3 regions of the Streptomyces polygonati genome follow, and region 2 is predicted to be linked to each of the others. Evidence: riboswitches for the same ligand, from Rfam matches in the RefSeq annotation. Region 2 holds a riboswitch; each other region holds the start of a gene.
The links. Region 2 has a riboswitch for S-adenosylmethionine ahead of thrC (threonine synthase). Riboswitches for the same ligand answer to the same signal wherever they lie in the genome.

Region 1 (5,028 bases), on a different contig from region 2:
CTGGGACTCGCGCAGCTTGCCGGCCACCTTGCGCCGGAAACCGGCGTCCGACTCCAGCGCGGCGGCCAGCGCGGTGGCCGCGTACCGCACCCGCCGCGAGGGGGTGAAACGGGCATAAGGCCGCAGCGACACCGGCAGATCCGCGAAGGTGAAGCCGCCGAAGGCGTCCGCGGCGATGGCGACGACCCGGTGCCGTACGCCTTCGGGCAGCGGTCGGTCCAGCGCGGGCTCGCCCGCGCCACCGTCGCTCGCCTCGGCGTCGGGAACGCCACCGCTACCGTCCACCAGTCACTCCCGTCCGGTTCCTCGGCGTCCTCCCGGCCCCCTTCGATCCCTCCGGCCGCCGTCTGCTGTTTCCATTGTCCCCGTTGCGGGGGTCAATCCGCTCAGTACCTCGTGAATGGCTCGGCGGGCGGTTCGCCGTGGGTCCTTCCGGTACGGACCACGGGTGTGTGTCCCGGTCACCCTACGGCCTCGGCGGTCCGCCGCGCTGCGGCGAGGCGACCTCGGCCCGATACGACCGTTCCGTCATCATCGGTCCATGGTCATCCCGGTGTACGACAAGAACCCGGTCCGCCGCACACCGGTGGTGACGTACACGCTGATCGGCCTGTGCACCGCGGTGTTCCTGCTCGGCCCGCTGTCCGGGTTCACCTCGCTGTACGGCGGCGCCGGGCGGCTGCCGTGCGCGCAGGCGGTGTATTTCGACCACTGGGGGGTCATCCCCACCGAGCTGTTCCACGGCAAGCTGCCGCCCGGCCGGCTGGTACTGCCCGCCGGCTGCCCCGCCGCGCACGGCTACCGGAAATCGCCGCCGCTCTCGGTCCTCACGGCGCTGTTCCTGCACGGCGGCTGGGTGCACCTGATCGGCAACATGCTGTTCCTGTGGGTCTTCGGCGACAACGTGGAGAACCGCATGGGCCGGATCCGCTTCGCCCTCTTCTACGTGGCCGCCGGCTACCTCGCCACCTACGGCTTCGCCCTCGGCCACTCCGGCAGCACGCAGAGCCTGGTCGGGGCCTCGGGGGCGATCTCGGGGGCGCTGGGCGCGTACCTCTACCTCTATCCCCGCTCGCGGGTGACGAGCCTGTTCCCCTTCCTCTTCTTCATCCCGCTGCGCTTCCCGGCCTGGATGGTGCTCGGCTTCTGGTTCGTCCTGCAGTGGCTGGCGGCCCAGACCGCCCGGGGCGGCCCGGGCGTCGCCTATCTGGCCCATGTGGTGGGCTTCGCCTTCGGGTTCCTGTGCGCGTGGGTGTGCTATCGGCCACGGCGTAAGGTGAGCCTCGTCATCAGGCCGACCCAAGGAGACATCCCGTCGTGATCACCGCGATCGTGCTCATCAAGACGTCTGTCGACCGGATCCCGGAGATCGCGGAGTCCATCGCCGCGCTCGACAACGTCAGCGAGGTCTACTCGGTGACCGGCAACTACGATCTCGTCGCGCTGGTCCGGGTGGGCCGGCACGACGATCTGGCGGACATCATCCCGGGGCGCATCAGCAAGATCCCGGGGGTGCAGGTCACCGATACGCACGTCGCTTTCCGGACGTATTCGCAGCACGACCTGGAGGCGGCGTTCGCCATCGGGCTGGACGCGTAACGCCGGACGGGCCGAAGCCCGGTCGACCTCGACTTGTCGAGCCCGTCCGGCGATTGAGGACGGGACGTCAGCGCGCCCCCGGACACCTGTCAGTCGCGGGCCGGGACGCAGCGGCCGTTCTCAGTGCGGTAGTTCCAGCGGGCGCCGTCCTGGACGAGCGTGGTGACGGCCGCGAGGAAGCGGGCGATGTGCTCGTCGGGGGTGCCGGCGCCGAAGCTGACCCGGATCGCGTTGAGGGACCGCTCGCCCGGGGCCGCGTCGGGGGCGCCGCATTCGCCGGGCTCGTCGGGCTCGCTGTCCAGCAGCGTACGGACCAGCGGGTGGGCGCAGAAGAGGCCGTCGCGGACGCCGATGCCGTACTCGGCGGAGAGCGCCGCCGCGAAGTGGGAGCTGTTCCAGCCCTGGACGACGAAGGACAGGACGCCGACCCGGGCCGAGTCGGCGCCGAAGAGGGACAGCACCCGGACCTCGGGCAGCGCCGCCAGCCCCTCGCGCAGCTCGGCCAGCAACTGCCGCTCGCGGGCGACGAGTCGGTCGAAGCCGGCCTCGGACAGGGCGCGGCAGGCCGAGGCGATGGCGTAGGCGCCGATGACGTTGGGCGATCCCGCCTCGTGCCGGGCGGCGACCGCTTCGTGCCACACCACGTCGAGGCCGCCGTCGGCCGTGCGGGTCACCTTGCGGGTGGCGCCGCCGCCGGCCAGATACGGTTCGGCCTCGCGCAGCCAGTCCGGGCGGCCGGCCAGCACTCCGGCGCCGAAGGGCGCGTAGAGCTTGTGGCCGGAGAAGGCCACCCAGTCGACGTCGAGCGCGGCGATGTCCACCGCGTGGTGCGGGACGAGTTGGGCCGCGTCCAGCACGATCCGGGCGCCGTGCCGGTGGGCGGCGGCGGCCAGCTTGCGCACCGGCCAGATCTCCCCGGTGACATTGGACGCCCCGGTGACGCACACCAGCTTCGGGCCCTTGGGCGCGCCGTGCAGGGCCACGTCGAGCTGGGCGACGGCCTGCTCGGGGGTGCGGGGGGCGGGCAGCCAGGTGACCCGGGCGTCCTCACCGCGGGCCCAGGGCAGCAGGGAGGCGTGGTGCTCGGTCTCGAAGACGAAGATCTGGGTGCCGGCCGGCAGCGCGGCGGCCAGCAGATTGAGCGAATCGGTGGTGGAGCGGGTGAAGATGACTTCGTCGTCGGGTCGACAGCCGAGGAATTCGGCGACGGTCGCCCGGCTCTGCTCGAACAGGTCGGTGGACAGCTGCGACAGATAGCCGGCGCCGCGGTGCACGCTGCCGTAGTACGGGGCGTAGGCGGCCACGTCGTCCCACACCCGCTGGAGGGCGGGCGCGCTGGCGGCGTAGTCCAGGGCCGCGTATGTCACCTCGCCGCCGGTGACCAGCGGGACGCTCACGTCCCGTCCCAGTACCGGCAGCGGCGTACGGACCTCGCGGTCGGCGGCGGTGGCAGGGCTGAACACGGTCATGACAGAGCTCCCCAAGTCCGGCTTGCTGCGAGCCTTGCTTGCTCACAGCCTGGTCCTCACCCGGGGCACCCCACCTCGGACGGAGGGTTGCCGGACAGCGAGCCGGGGCCTTAACGCTGTCACTCGTGACCTGAAAGGGATTCTGCCATATGCCGCTGAACGCGCAAGGCGCCGTCCAGCAATCGGACGGCGCCTGCCTTTCGGCCTGGTGACGGGGAGCGCGGGGGTGGCGGCGGTCAGGCGTGGCTGGCCCTGGCCCAGCGGTCCAGGACGGCGGCGGCGGCGCCCGAGTCGATGGACCGCGCGGCCTCCAGCAGACCGGCGGAGATCCGCTCTTCGAGCGTCCCCTCGCCGGGGGACAGCGCCACCAGCGCGGCGGCCGAGTTGAGCAGCACCGCGTCCCGTACCGGACCCTGCTCACCGGCCAGCAGCCGCCGGGCCACATCGGCGTTGTGGGCGGCGTCACCGCCGCGCAGCGCCGCCACCGGCACCAGGTCGAGGCCCACATCGCGCGGGTCGAAGGACGTCGGCTCGACCTTGCCGTCGCGCACCACCCATACGTGGGAGGTGGCGGTGGTGGTCAGCTCGTCCAGGCCGTCGTCGCCGCGGAACACCAGCGCGGAGGAGCCGCGTTCGGCGAGCACGCCGGCCATGATCGGTGCCATCCGCAGGTCGGCCACTCCGGTGGCCTGGGCGCGGACCCGGGCCGGGTTGGTCAGCGGGCCGAGGAAGTTGAAGGTGGTGGCCACTCCCAACTCGGCGCGGGCGGTGGCCACATGGCGCAGCGCCGGGTGGAACTTCACCGCGAAGCAGAAGGTGATGCCGGCCTCGGCGGCCACTTCCACGACGCGCTGCGGGGTCAGTTCCAGATTGACGCCGAGCTTCTCCAGTACGTCGGAGGCGCCGCTGGCCGAGGAGGCGGCCCGGTTGCCGTGCTTGACGACCTTGGCACCGGTTCCGGCCACCACTATCGCGGCCATGGTGGAGATGTTGACGGTCCTGGCGAGGTCGCCGCCGGTGCCGACGATGTCGACGGTGCGGCCGGGCACCTCGATGAGGTTGGCGTGCTCGTACATCGTCCGGACCATGCCGGCGACCTCTTCGACGGTCTCGCCCTTGGCCCGCAGCGCGATCGCGAACCCGGCGATCTGCACGTCGGAGGCTTCGCCGCGCATGATCCGGTCCATCGCCCAGGCGGTGTCGTCCCCGCTCAGGTCGCGGCCGGCCAGCAGCGAGGTCAGTACGTCGGGCCAGGACCGCGGACTCATGCTGGTGCCTCCGGCGGGGTTCACGTCGCTCATGGTCACGCTCCTGGAAAGGGGTCGCCCTCTGGCAGGATCCAGCCTATCGGCGTCCCGCCTGCGCTCGCGGCCCCTGTCGCGCGGTTCCCCGCGCCCCTGTTGGATGCCGCCGACGGCACGATCGAGCCCCAAAGGGGCGCGGGGAACCGCGCGCGCAACCACGACGGCCGCGGCGGACGGAGAAACGCCCCGGGCCGGGACCGGCACCCCGTGGAGGGGGTGCCGGTCCCGGCCCGGGAGGGTGGGTGGCGCCGAGCGCGAGCGGCTCAGTGACCGCCGTGCCCCGAAGTGATCTCCTCGTACTCCTCCGCCGTCGGCTTCGGAATCTGGCTGTGCTCCCCGTAGAAGTCCTGGGACAGCCGTGCCTGGACCTTCGCGATCGGGCTGAGCTTGCGCTCCACACCGTTCTCGTCGACCTCGGGTCCGGGGTCGATCGGCCGGGGCTGGTCGTGCGCGGTGAGCACGTGCAGCTGCTGCTGGGACAGCGGCTCGTGCACCTCGATGAACTCACCGTGCGGCAGCCGCTTGATGATGCCGGTCTCGCGACCGTGCAGCACCTTGTCGCGGTCGCGCCGCTGGAGCCCCATGCAGATCCGCTTGGTCACCCAGAAGGCGAAGACCGGCAGCACGAAGATGCCGATACGGACGAACCAGGTGAT
Region 2 (5,028 bases):
ACCAGCACGGCGGCGCCCTCGGCCGCCTCCTGCGCCAGCGCGTCCGCGAAGGCCGCGTTGTAGGCCTCGAAGGAGGCCCACTGGCCGCGGAAGTCCTCATCGAAGACCGGCTCCACCGGGGTCTGGTAGAGCATGTGGTGGACGAACCACAGCACCGAGTTCGCGATCCCGTTGTACGCCGCCTCGAATGTCAGCGGGTCGACCGCGATCATCCGCGAGCCGTCCTCGCCGACCCCCTCCCGTACGGCCTCCCGGTCGCCGTCGGACAGCGCCGCGCACACCCACACTGCGTCGGCGTCCGGCCCGATGGCACTCAGCCCCGACACCAGGCCCCCGCCACCGCGCCGGCTGCTCAGCGTGCCGTCCTCACGGAGGGTGTACGAGACCGGGCCGCGGTTGGAGGCGACCAGAATCCGGGCAGCGTGCTGCGTTCCGACCATGCGGCGAGCCTAGCCAGGCACGCCGTGCCTCAAACCAACCCCCCTGGCATGTCCGCGCCTTTCTTCCCCCGGGGCTGCGCTTCCGTCCTGCCTGGTCGCCCCCTACCCGGCCCCCGGGCCAGCCCCTGGCACCGGGGGCCGGCCCGGAGCCCCGGCCGCGGGTCCGCGGTGGCCTCGTCGCCCTCGGGGGCAGGGGGGAGGGACAACGCGCCCCGTCAGGGGCGCGGGGAACTGCGCGAGCGGCCACGACGTGCCGGCACGGGCACAACGACGGTCAGTGCCCCGGCGCGGGGGCGCGGGCTGCTCCCGGGCGGGGGAACGGCCCCGTCAGGGGCGCGGGGAACTGCGCGAGCGGCCACGAGGGGCCCGCACCCGTAGAACGGCCGGAAGGGCCGGCGCCGGGCCCGGTCAAGCCGCACGCCGTGCCACGTACTCGCCGATCTCCAGCATCGGCGGCCGCTCCTGCGTATCCACCGAATGGGTGCGCGGCACGAACCCCTCCTCGCTCACCCGGTCGAACTGCGTCAGCCGGGGGCGGACCAGGTGGCCGCGGGAGAGGCGGTGCTGGGCGGTGTGGTAGATCGTCGCGGCCATCCGGCCCAGCGCCTGGCCGTCCTGGTGGCGGTGGTGCCGCTCTCCCACGTCGACCTGGGCCATCGCGTCCAGGCCGACCAGATCCAGCGCGTCCACCAGCATGCCCAGCTCCACGCCGTAGCCGACCGGGAAGGGCAGCTGCTCCAGCAGCGAGCGGCGGGCCGCGTACTCCCCGCCCAGCGGCTGGACGAAGCCGGCCAGCCGCGGCCAGTGCAGATTCAGCAGCGGGCGCGCGACCAGCTCGGTGACCCGGCCGCCCCCGGCCGCCACCACCTCGCCGCCGGTCTCCAGCGGCCGGTCGTACATCGCCTTGACCAGGCCGATCGCGGGATCGGTGAGCAGCGGCCCGACGATGCCCGACACGAACCGGGTGTCGAACTCCCGCAGGTCCGCGTCGATGAAGCAGACGATCTCACCGCTGGTGACCAGCAGTGACCGCCACAGCACCTCACCCTTGCCGGCCACGGCCGGCAGCCGCGGCAGGATCGCGTCCCGCCGCACCACCCGCGCGCCGGCCTGCGCGGCCACCTGGGCCGTACGGTCGTCGGAGGCGGAGTCGACCACCACCAGCTCGTCCACCAGCGGGACCTCCGGCGTCATCAGGTCGCGCCGGATCGCGGCGACGATCGCGCCGACCGTCGCCTCCTCGTTCAGCGCGGGCAGCACCACGCTGATCGTGCCCCACTGACCCGCCGCGCGTTTGGCGGCCAGCAGCAGATCAAGAGGCCGGTCGTCCGCCGACCACGACCGGTGCGCCAGCCAGCGCTCCACTTCATCGAGCACGTGCGCTTCTCCCTGCCGGAGTGAAACCCGGTTGTGATGCCCGGTTGCGGTGCCCGGTGCGACTCCGTCCGACCCATCTCGCGGTACGGACGCGACGCTCGGACACGACACTTCTCAGTTACAGTCTTGAGCAACACGTACGGTCCTCGCATCCCGGGGCCGCCGTACAAGAACGACAAATGCCCGGATCACCGCGTCCGGTGCCATACCGCTCATCCAGAGGGGCAGAGGGAACGGCCCGTTGAAGCCCCGGCAACCCTCCCGCCGACCGCGAGGTCACACGGTGGGGAAGGTGCCAATTCCGTCTCGTGGCGACGTACGCCACGGGGAAGATGAGGAGAAAGGGCCTCGCCGACATGGCTGTGCAAACCGTCGCCAGCACCTACGACACCCCCTCCACCCCGCGCCCCTTCGGGCCGGCCGCGGCGCTGTCCTGCCGGGAATGCGGCACCCGCTTCCCGCTCAGCCCGATCTTCGCCTGCCAGGAATGTTTCGGCCCGCTCGAAGTGGCCTACGACCTGCCGCTGGGCGACCCCGAGGGCCTGCGCCGCCGGATCGAGGCCGGCCCTACCAGCATCTGGCGGTACGCGCCACTGCTCCCGGTGCCCGCCGACCTCGCCGACCGGCCCAATCTCAACCCGGGCTGGACCAAACTCGTCAAGGCCGACAATCTCGCCCGCGAACTGGGCATCACCGGCGGCCTGTACGTCAAGGACGACTCCGGCAACCCGACGCACTCCTTCAAGGACCGGGTCGTCGCGATCGCCCTGGAGGCCGCCCGCACCTTCGGCCTGACCACGCTGTCCTGCTCCTCCACCGGCAATCTGGCCGGCGCGGTGGGCGCCGCGGCGGCCCGCGCGGGGCTGCGCTCGTGCGTGTTCATCCCGCACGACCTGGAGGCCGGCAAGGTCGTCATGGCCGCGGTCTACGGCGGCCAACTGGTCGGCATCGAGGGCTCGTACGACGATGTGAACCGCTTCTGCTCGGAGCTGATCGGCGACCCGATCGGCGAGGGCTGGGGCTTCGTCAACGTCAACCTCCGCCCGTACTACGGCGAGGGCTCCAAGACCCTGGCCTACGAGATCGCCGAGCAGCTCGGCTGGCGGCTGCCGGACAACCTGGTCATCCCGATCGCCTCCGGCTCCCAGCTCACCAAGATCGACAAGGGCCTGCAGGAGCTGATCAAGCTCGGCCTGGTCGAGGACAAGCCCTACAAGATCTACGGCGCCCAGGCCGAGGGCTGCTCACCGGTGTCGGCGGCCTTCAAGGCCGGCCGGGACGTGGTCCGGCCGGTGAAGCCGGACACCATCGCCAAGTCGCTGGCGATCGGCAACCCGGCCGACGGGCCGTACGTCCTGGACATCACCCGGCGCACCGGCGGCGCGATCGAGGATGTCGACGACGCGCAGATCGTGGACGCGATCAAGCTGCTGGCCCGGACCGAGGGCATCTTCGGCGAGACGGCCGGCGGGGTGACCGTGGGCGTGCTGAGGAAGCTGATCGAGACCGGGCAGCTGGACCCGGCCGCCGAGACCGTCGTGCTGAACACCGGCGACGGACTGAAGACCCTGGACGCGGTGGCTCCGACCACCGGACCCACCGCCGTCATCCGCCCCACCGTTGCCGCGTTCCGAGAGGCTGGCCTCGCATGACCGCATCCGTTCGAATCCCGACCATTCTCCGTACCTACACCGGCGGCCAGGCGGAAGTGCCGGCCGAGGGCGCGACGCTGGCCGAGGTCATCACCTCGCTGGAGAGCAATCACTCCGGTATTTCGGCGCGTGTTCTCGACGACAGCGGAAAGCTCCGCCGTTTCGTGAACGTTTATGTCAACGACGACGATGTGCGTTTTTCCGAAGGGCTGGACACCGCGGTGCCGGACGGCGCCAGTGTCTCGATCATTCCCGCGGTCGCGGGCGGCTGAAACGGAACCGCCGCGTTTCTGTATGAAGCTCTGACGCGGATCTTTGGCGGACGTTGTCCGATCTTGCGCCCCGCTCACCCGCTGTGGTGGGCGGGGCGTCGCCGTGCCGGGGTGGCGCGGGGAGATAGTTGAAATGTTGTACAGTTGCCGGGGGCAAGTGAGTTGGGGCCGGCGCGGCCAGGTGCGGCGATTTATCGCCAAATTCACATGCGAATTTTCTGATTGGTCGGGTTTGTCCGGCCCGAGATGCCCCGTCTTATCGTTTTTTCCTGGGTTATTTCCGATGAGTCAGCCCCAGAATTCTCGTCCGATTGACCTGTTGCACTGGGCATCCGTGCAGATACATTCAGCCGCGGTCGACGCGTTCCGGCGCACACCTCCCAGGGCTCCCACCCGTCCACGGTAAGGGTCGCTCCGGAGGGTGAGGTCTGACCCGGGCCCGCGGAGTGCGGGGCTGCGATAGGGCCAGTAATAGGGGAGTTAGGAATGGCTCAGGGCACCGTCAAGTGGTTCAACGCGGAGAAGGGCTACGGCTTCATCGCGGTCGACGGTGGTGCGGATGTTTTCGTCCACTACAGCGCGATCCAGATGGACGGTTACCGCACCCTCGAAGAAGGCCAGCGAGTCGAGTTCGAGATCTCGCAGGGTCAGAAGGGGCCGCAGGCGGACATGGTCCGGCTGGCAGGCTGACATCCCGGCGCGTTCGACCATCGACGCGGCGTTCTCACGTTTTCTCACGCACGAAGGGCTCGCACCCGGCTAAGGGGGGTGCGGGCTCTTCGTGCGTCCCGCCCTCCGGGCCCGGCTCCCGGGCCGCTCCGCCCAGCCCCTCCCGGCGTCCCGCGACCACCGGCCGGTACTTGGCTGGCCGCGCAGTTCCCCGCGCCCCTACGGGGCCCAGGCCCAGGCCGACCGGAGCCTGGACTTACGGCTGCCGAGGGTTCGGCACCCGCCGGGCGCCGAAGGGGCGCGGGGAACTGCGCGGCCAGCGGACCACCGGCCGGTGGTCGCGGGACGGCCACGGGGGGCTGGGCGGGGCGGCCCGGTGCCGGTGCCGCTGTCCGGGCCCGCGGGGCCGGGCCGGGCCGGGCGGCTCCCGGAGCGGATCCTGGGCGCCGCGCGGGGTTCAACGCGCGGCGCCGCCCTCGGCGCTTGCACTCGCAGGGGTAGAGTGCTAATCATTGGCATTGGCACTCTCCTTGTGAGAGTGACAACTTGGACCGGGTCGGTGAGGCCCGCCCGGGCGTCGGGAAGGAACCGGCGGCCGGCTGGCCGTCCGTCGCGGGC
Region 3 (5,028 bases), on a different contig from region 2:
AGCGCCACCCGGTCACCGAACCGCACACCCTGCGCCAGCAGCCCCTTGGCCACCGCGAGGACCTGATCGCGGAACTCGGACGCCGTCACATCGACCCAGCCGCCCTGTCCGTCCGCGCGGCAGAGCACTACGGCGTCCGGGCTCTGCGACGCGTTGCCGAACACGGCGTCCGCCAAGCCTCCTGCCTGTGGTGCCGTGACCAGTGGGGGAACAGTGAACTGACGCAACTGGTGTTCTCCTAGGGGACTCCCGCGGGGCCCGTAAGGTATCCGATCTCCGGAGTCAGCGGGAGAGGTGCGGTGGTAACCGATTTTTCGGACGTTTGTACTGGTGAGTCGCGCATCCCGGGCCTGACAAGGGGCCGCGGCGCCTCCCGGCGCGCCGGGGGCCGGCGGGCGGTCACGGATCTGCACGAAATCTGCGCCGCCCGGTCACGGTCGCTCCATCCGGCCCATGACCGGCCCCCGCCGTGAGCGCCGTGGTCACCGGGGCCCCGGTGCTCGCCGGGCGGCGGGCGCGGCGGGCCGCCGCCCCGGTAGCGTGGCGTGATGACCGACATGAGCCGAACGATCGAGCCGACCGGGACCGCGACGCGTGCGCCCGACCCGTCACCGGCCGGGCCGGGGACCGCCGACCTGCGCCCGCCGGAGGTCGAGGCCGATGAGAAGGCGACCCTGCTGACCTTCCTCGGTTACCTGCGCGAAGCCGTCGTCCGCAAGGTCGAGGACGTCCCCGACGCCGCCGCGCGCACCCCGGCCGTACCGTCCGGGACCAGTCTGCTGGGCCTGGTCCGGCATCTCGCCGCGGTCGAACTCAACTGGTTCGTCTGGGCGTACGAAGGCCCCGACCGCGAGCGCTGGGACGACGACGCCACGCCGGCCGAGGGCGAGACCGTCGCGGGCGTGGTCGCCGCCTACCGGGACGCGATCCGCCGGGCCGACACGGTGATCGCCGGCTGCGACGACCTCGGGCGGCCCGGCGCGCGCTCGCTGCGCGAGACCGCCCCGCCGTCGATGCGCTGGATCCTGGTGCACATGATCGAGGAGACGGGGCGGCACGCCGGCCACGCCGACATCCTCCGCGAGCTGCACGACGGGGCGGCGGGCCGCTGACCGCCGCACCCGCCGTCCACTCGCGGCCCGCCCGCCCGGTCGGCCGCCGGCCCGCTCAGCCCGCTCAGCCCGCCGGTTCGGTCTGCGCGGCCGGCAGCGCGATCCGGCTCTCGCCCGCGTAGACGTTCATCGAGCTGCCCCGCAGGAAGCCGACCAGGGTGAGACCGGACTCGGCGGCCAGGTCCACCGCGAGTGAGGACGGCGCCGACACGGCGGCCAGCACGGGGATGCCGGCCATCACCGCTTTCTGCGCCAGCTCGAAGGAGGCCCGCCCGGACACCATCAGAATGCGGTCGGCCAGCGGCAGCAGACCGTCCCGCAGCGCCCGCCCCACCAGCTTGTCCACCGCGTTGTGCCGCCCCACGTCCTCCTTGACGTCGAGCAGTTCGCCCCCGGCAGTGAAGAGCGCGGCGGCGTGCAGGCCGCCGGTCCGGTCGAAGACGGCCTGCGCCGACCGCAGCCGGTCGGGCAGCGTCGCCAGCAGCGCCGGGGTGAGCCAGCGGCCGGTGGGTTCGGCGATCGGCAGCCGGGTGGCGGTGCGCACCGCGTCCAGGCTGGCCTTGCCGCACAGCCCGCAGGAGGAGGTGGTGTAGACGTTGCGCTCCAGTGTGATGTCCGGCATCGGCACTCCGGGCGCCAGCGTGACATCCACCACGTTGTACGTGTTCGTCCCGTCGGAGGTCGCGCCGGCGCAGTACACCACCGATGTCACCTCGTCGGCCGCCGCCAGCACCCCCTCGCTCACCAGGAAACCGACCGCCAGTGCGAAGTCATCACCCGGAGTACGCATAGTGATGGCCAACGGACGCCCGTTCAGGCGGATTTCCAGCGGCTCCTCGGCCACCAGCGTGTCCGCCCGGTGCCCGGCGGCACCGTCCCTGATCCGCAGTACACGCCGCCGTTCGGTGACTCGTCCCATGTCTCACCAGCCCCGGTCGTCTCACTGTGCGGTCGCTGCCGTCACAGCAGCGTGTCATAGGGTGAGGTGGGCCGCGCAGCGGTACCCACCGACTCACCAGAATGGCAGAGCGAGATGAACGACCAGCCGAGCGCCGAGGGCACCTTGATGGGCGACGAGCAGGCACTGGAGAAGCTGCGGGCCCTGCGCGGCAGCATCGACAACCTTGACGCCGCTCTCGTCCACCTTCTCGCCGAGCGCTTCAAGTGCACCCAGGAGGTCGGCGAGCTCAAGGCGGCCCACCACCTGCCGCCCGCCGACCCGGCCCGTGAGGCGGACCAGATCGCCCGTCTGCGCCGGCTGGCCATGGACGCGCGCCTCGATCCCGCCTTCGCCGAGAAGTTCCTCAACTTCATCATCGACGAGGTCGTGCGCCACCACCGCGCCATCGCCGCCCGCCCGCGCCCCGCCGACCCCTCCTGACCCGGGCCGTCCCTTCCCGCACCCCGCGCCCGATCCCCTTGCCCGGGCGCCGGAATCCCAGGTGAGGACCGCCGTCAATCCTTGGTATCGTGTCCCTGCCACCGCGACTTCAGGGTCGCGGCGGGCTACCTGGTCCGGGTGGCGGAATGGCAGACGCGCTAGCTTGAGGTGCTAGTGCCCTTTACCGGGCGTGGGGGTTCAAGTCCCCCCTCGGACACAGTTTTTCCCCGTGCGGGGGTGTTTCGTTTTCCCCCCGCCGGCAGGGCCGAGGACACTTCCCGGCCAGCTCGGCACCATTGTCTAAATGCCGTCGAGCGGTTAGCGTGATCCCCGGTTATGAGCGTCAGCGTGAAACCCTGGTTTGCTGACCGGCAACCCTCCATCGCGGTGGGGTGCTCCAGGTGACGACCCGACAGGACGACGTCCTGTAAGCGCGAGGCCCCGCGGGGCCGGATGAACACGGGGGTGATCACGTGCGCAAGAGATGCTCCGACAGCACGTTCCACCCGTACGGGTCCTTCGAGCTGCATGTCGTGCGCCGGCACGTCGATCTGCTCCGGGTGAGCAGCGCCCTGTGTCCGAGGCCGTGCCCGGTCCGCTGAGACCGGACCCGCACTCCGTTCCACCCCCACCCTCACCCCCATCTCACCGCCACGTCGCCCGGTCGACGGTGCGCGGTTCGCTCTGTCCCAGGTGACGACCGGTCGGCAGTGCCGCCGACCCGCCGAGTGATCCTCCGTCGCGACGCCCCGCACCCTGCCCGGCGCGCTCGCGTCCCTCCCTTACCCGGAAACGAGAACCTGATGCCCCGTCAGCTCAGACCTGTCCGGCACGGCCTCGCCGCCCTGTCCCTCGGCACGGCGGCGCTGGTGGCCCTGACCGCCTGCACCAGCGCGAAGAACGACGGCACTCCCGCCGGGACTTCGGCCGCGTCCCTCACCATCGGCACCACCGACCAGGTGACCAGCCTGGACCCGGCCGGGTCCTGGGACGCCGGATCGGGAACGATCGAGAGCGAGGTGTACGCCACGCTGCTCAGCGCCAAGAACGGCTCGTCGGAGGTGGCGCCGGACCTCGCCTCGGCGATCGAGCTGACCGGGCCCAAGGAGTACACCGTCACCCTGAAGGCGGGCCTGAAATTCGCCAACGGGCATGATCTGACGTCGTCCGACGTGAAGTTCAGCTTCGACCGGCAGCTCAGGATCGCCGACAAGAACGGCCCGGCCTCGCTGCTCTACAACCTCGCCTCGACCGCGGCCCCGGACCCCACCACGGTCGTCTTCACCCTCAAGTCGGCCAACGACACCTTATTTCCGCAAGTCCTGTCCACCAACGCCGGCTACATCGCCGACGAACAGGTCTTCCCCGCGGACAAGATCCTGGACGACACCGCCGTGGTGGCCGCCAAGCCGTGGAACGGCCCCTACGCGGTCGACAGCTACGACAAGAACTCGCTGGTCTCCTTCACCGCCAACAGCGCCTACCGGGGACTGCTCGGCACCCCGAAGACCGCGCACGTCCAGCTGAAGTACTACACCGACGCCAGCAACTTGAAGCTCGATGTGCAGCAGGGCGCCATCGACGCGGTCTACCGCACGCTGACCGTCACCGACCTGCAGGACCTCTCCACCAAGAGCGGGATCGTCGTACACACCGGTTCCGGCAACGGCATCCGGTTCATCGTCTTCAACTTCAAGACCCAGCCCTACGGTTCGGCCACCAAGCAGGCCGACCCCGCCAAGGCGCTCGCGGTCCGGCAGGCGGTCGCCGACTCCGTCGACCGGGCGCAACTCGCCTCGCAGGTCTACAAGAACACCTTCCAGCCGCTGTACACCTCCGTCCCGGACGGCATCACCGGCGCCACCCCTTCGCTCAAGGCGCTCTACGGCGACCAGCACGGCGGTCCGGACAAGGCCGCGGCGGCCAAGGTCCTGTCGGCGGCCGGGGTCAGCACACCGGTCACCCTCAGCCTGCAGTACAACACCGACCACTACGGCTCGTCCTCGGCCGACGAGTACGCCCTGATCAAGACCCAGCTCGAAGCCACCGGGCTGTTCAAGGTCAAGCTGCAGTCCACCGAGTGGGCGCAGTACGGCACCGACCGCGTCGCCGATCTGTATCCGCTCTACCAACTCGGCTGGTACGCCGACTATCTGGACGCCGACGACTATCTCGCCTCCTTCTACGCGGCCAACAGCTGGGTGAACAACGGATACGCCGATCCCGCCGTACTCGCGCTGATCAAGAAGGAGGAGACCGACACCGATCCGGCCGACCGCACCGCGGTGATCGAGCAGGTGCAGAACAAGGTCGCGGCCACCGTGCCGCTGCTGCCGCTGCTGCAGGGCTCCACCGCGATCGTCACCCGCAGTTCGGTCAGCGGCGTGCCGGCCGAGCTGGACAGCGCCTACCAGTTCCGCTGGGCGGAGCTCGCGAAGAAATGAGCGCCCTCATCCAGGAGGCTCCCGGCGCCGTCGGCCGGTCCGGCGGCGCCACCGGGAACGGACTCCTGCGCTATCTGGTGATCCGCTTCCT

Region 1: linked by a shared signal. The riboswitch ahead of ACFO3J_RS02280 (aminotransferase class V-fold PLP-dependent enzyme) and the one ahead of thrC (threonine synthase) in region 2 are both predicted to bind S-adenosylmethionine.
Region 3: linked by a shared signal. The riboswitch ahead of ACFO3J_RS05535 (putative leader peptide) and the one ahead of thrC (threonine synthase) in region 2 are both predicted to bind S-adenosylmethionine.

The regions. Positions count from the first base shown of each region.
Region 1 covers NZ_JBHSBB010000003.1:63,451-68,478, reverse strand. Annotated here, with positions in the region: gene ACFO3J_RS02295 (NYN domain-containing protein) at 1-288, opposite strand, end outside; gene ACFO3J_RS02290 (rhomboid family intramembrane serine protease) at 542-1,321, shown strand; gene ACFO3J_RS02285 (Lrp/AsnC family transcriptional regulator) at 1,318-1,599, shown strand; gene ACFO3J_RS02280 (aminotransferase class V-fold PLP-dependent enzyme) at 1,689-3,068, opposite strand; SAM riboswitch class IV at 3,082-3,199, opposite strand; gene trpD (anthranilate phosphoribosyltransferase) at 3,305-4,369, opposite strand; gene qcrB (cytochrome bc1 complex cytochrome b subunit) at 4,636-5,028, opposite strand, start outside.
Region 2 covers NZ_JBHSBB010000013.1:205,492-210,519, forward strand. Annotated here, with positions in the region: gene ACFO3J_RS19120 (alpha,alpha-trehalose-phosphate synthase (UDP-forming)) at 1-440, opposite strand, end outside; gene ACFO3J_RS19125 (glucosyl-3-phosphoglycerate synthase) at 849-1,817, opposite strand; SAM riboswitch class I at 2,027-2,156, shown strand; gene thrC (threonine synthase) at 2,174-3,469, shown strand; gene ACFO3J_RS19135 (MoaD/ThiS family protein) at 3,466-3,741, shown strand; gene ACFO3J_RS19140 (cold-shock protein) at 4,228-4,431, shown strand.
Region 3 covers NZ_JBHSBB010000006.1:24,173-29,200, reverse strand. Annotated here, with positions in the region: gene ACFO3J_RS05560 (AMP-dependent synthetase/ligase) at 1-227, opposite strand, end outside; gene ACFO3J_RS05555 (DinB family protein) at 549-1,112, shown strand; gene fdhD (formate dehydrogenase accessory sulfurtransferase FdhD) at 1,177-2,031, opposite strand; gene ACFO3J_RS05545 (chorismate mutase) at 2,146-2,493, shown strand; tRNA gene ACFO3J_RS05540 (tRNA-Leu) at 2,626-2,710, shown strand; SAM riboswitch class IV at 2,826-2,933, shown strand; gene ACFO3J_RS05535 (putative leader peptide) at 2,967-3,095, shown strand; gene ACFO3J_RS05530 (ABC transporter substrate-binding protein) at 3,297-4,937, shown strand; gene ACFO3J_RS05525 (ABC transporter permease) at 4,934-5,028, shown strand, end outside.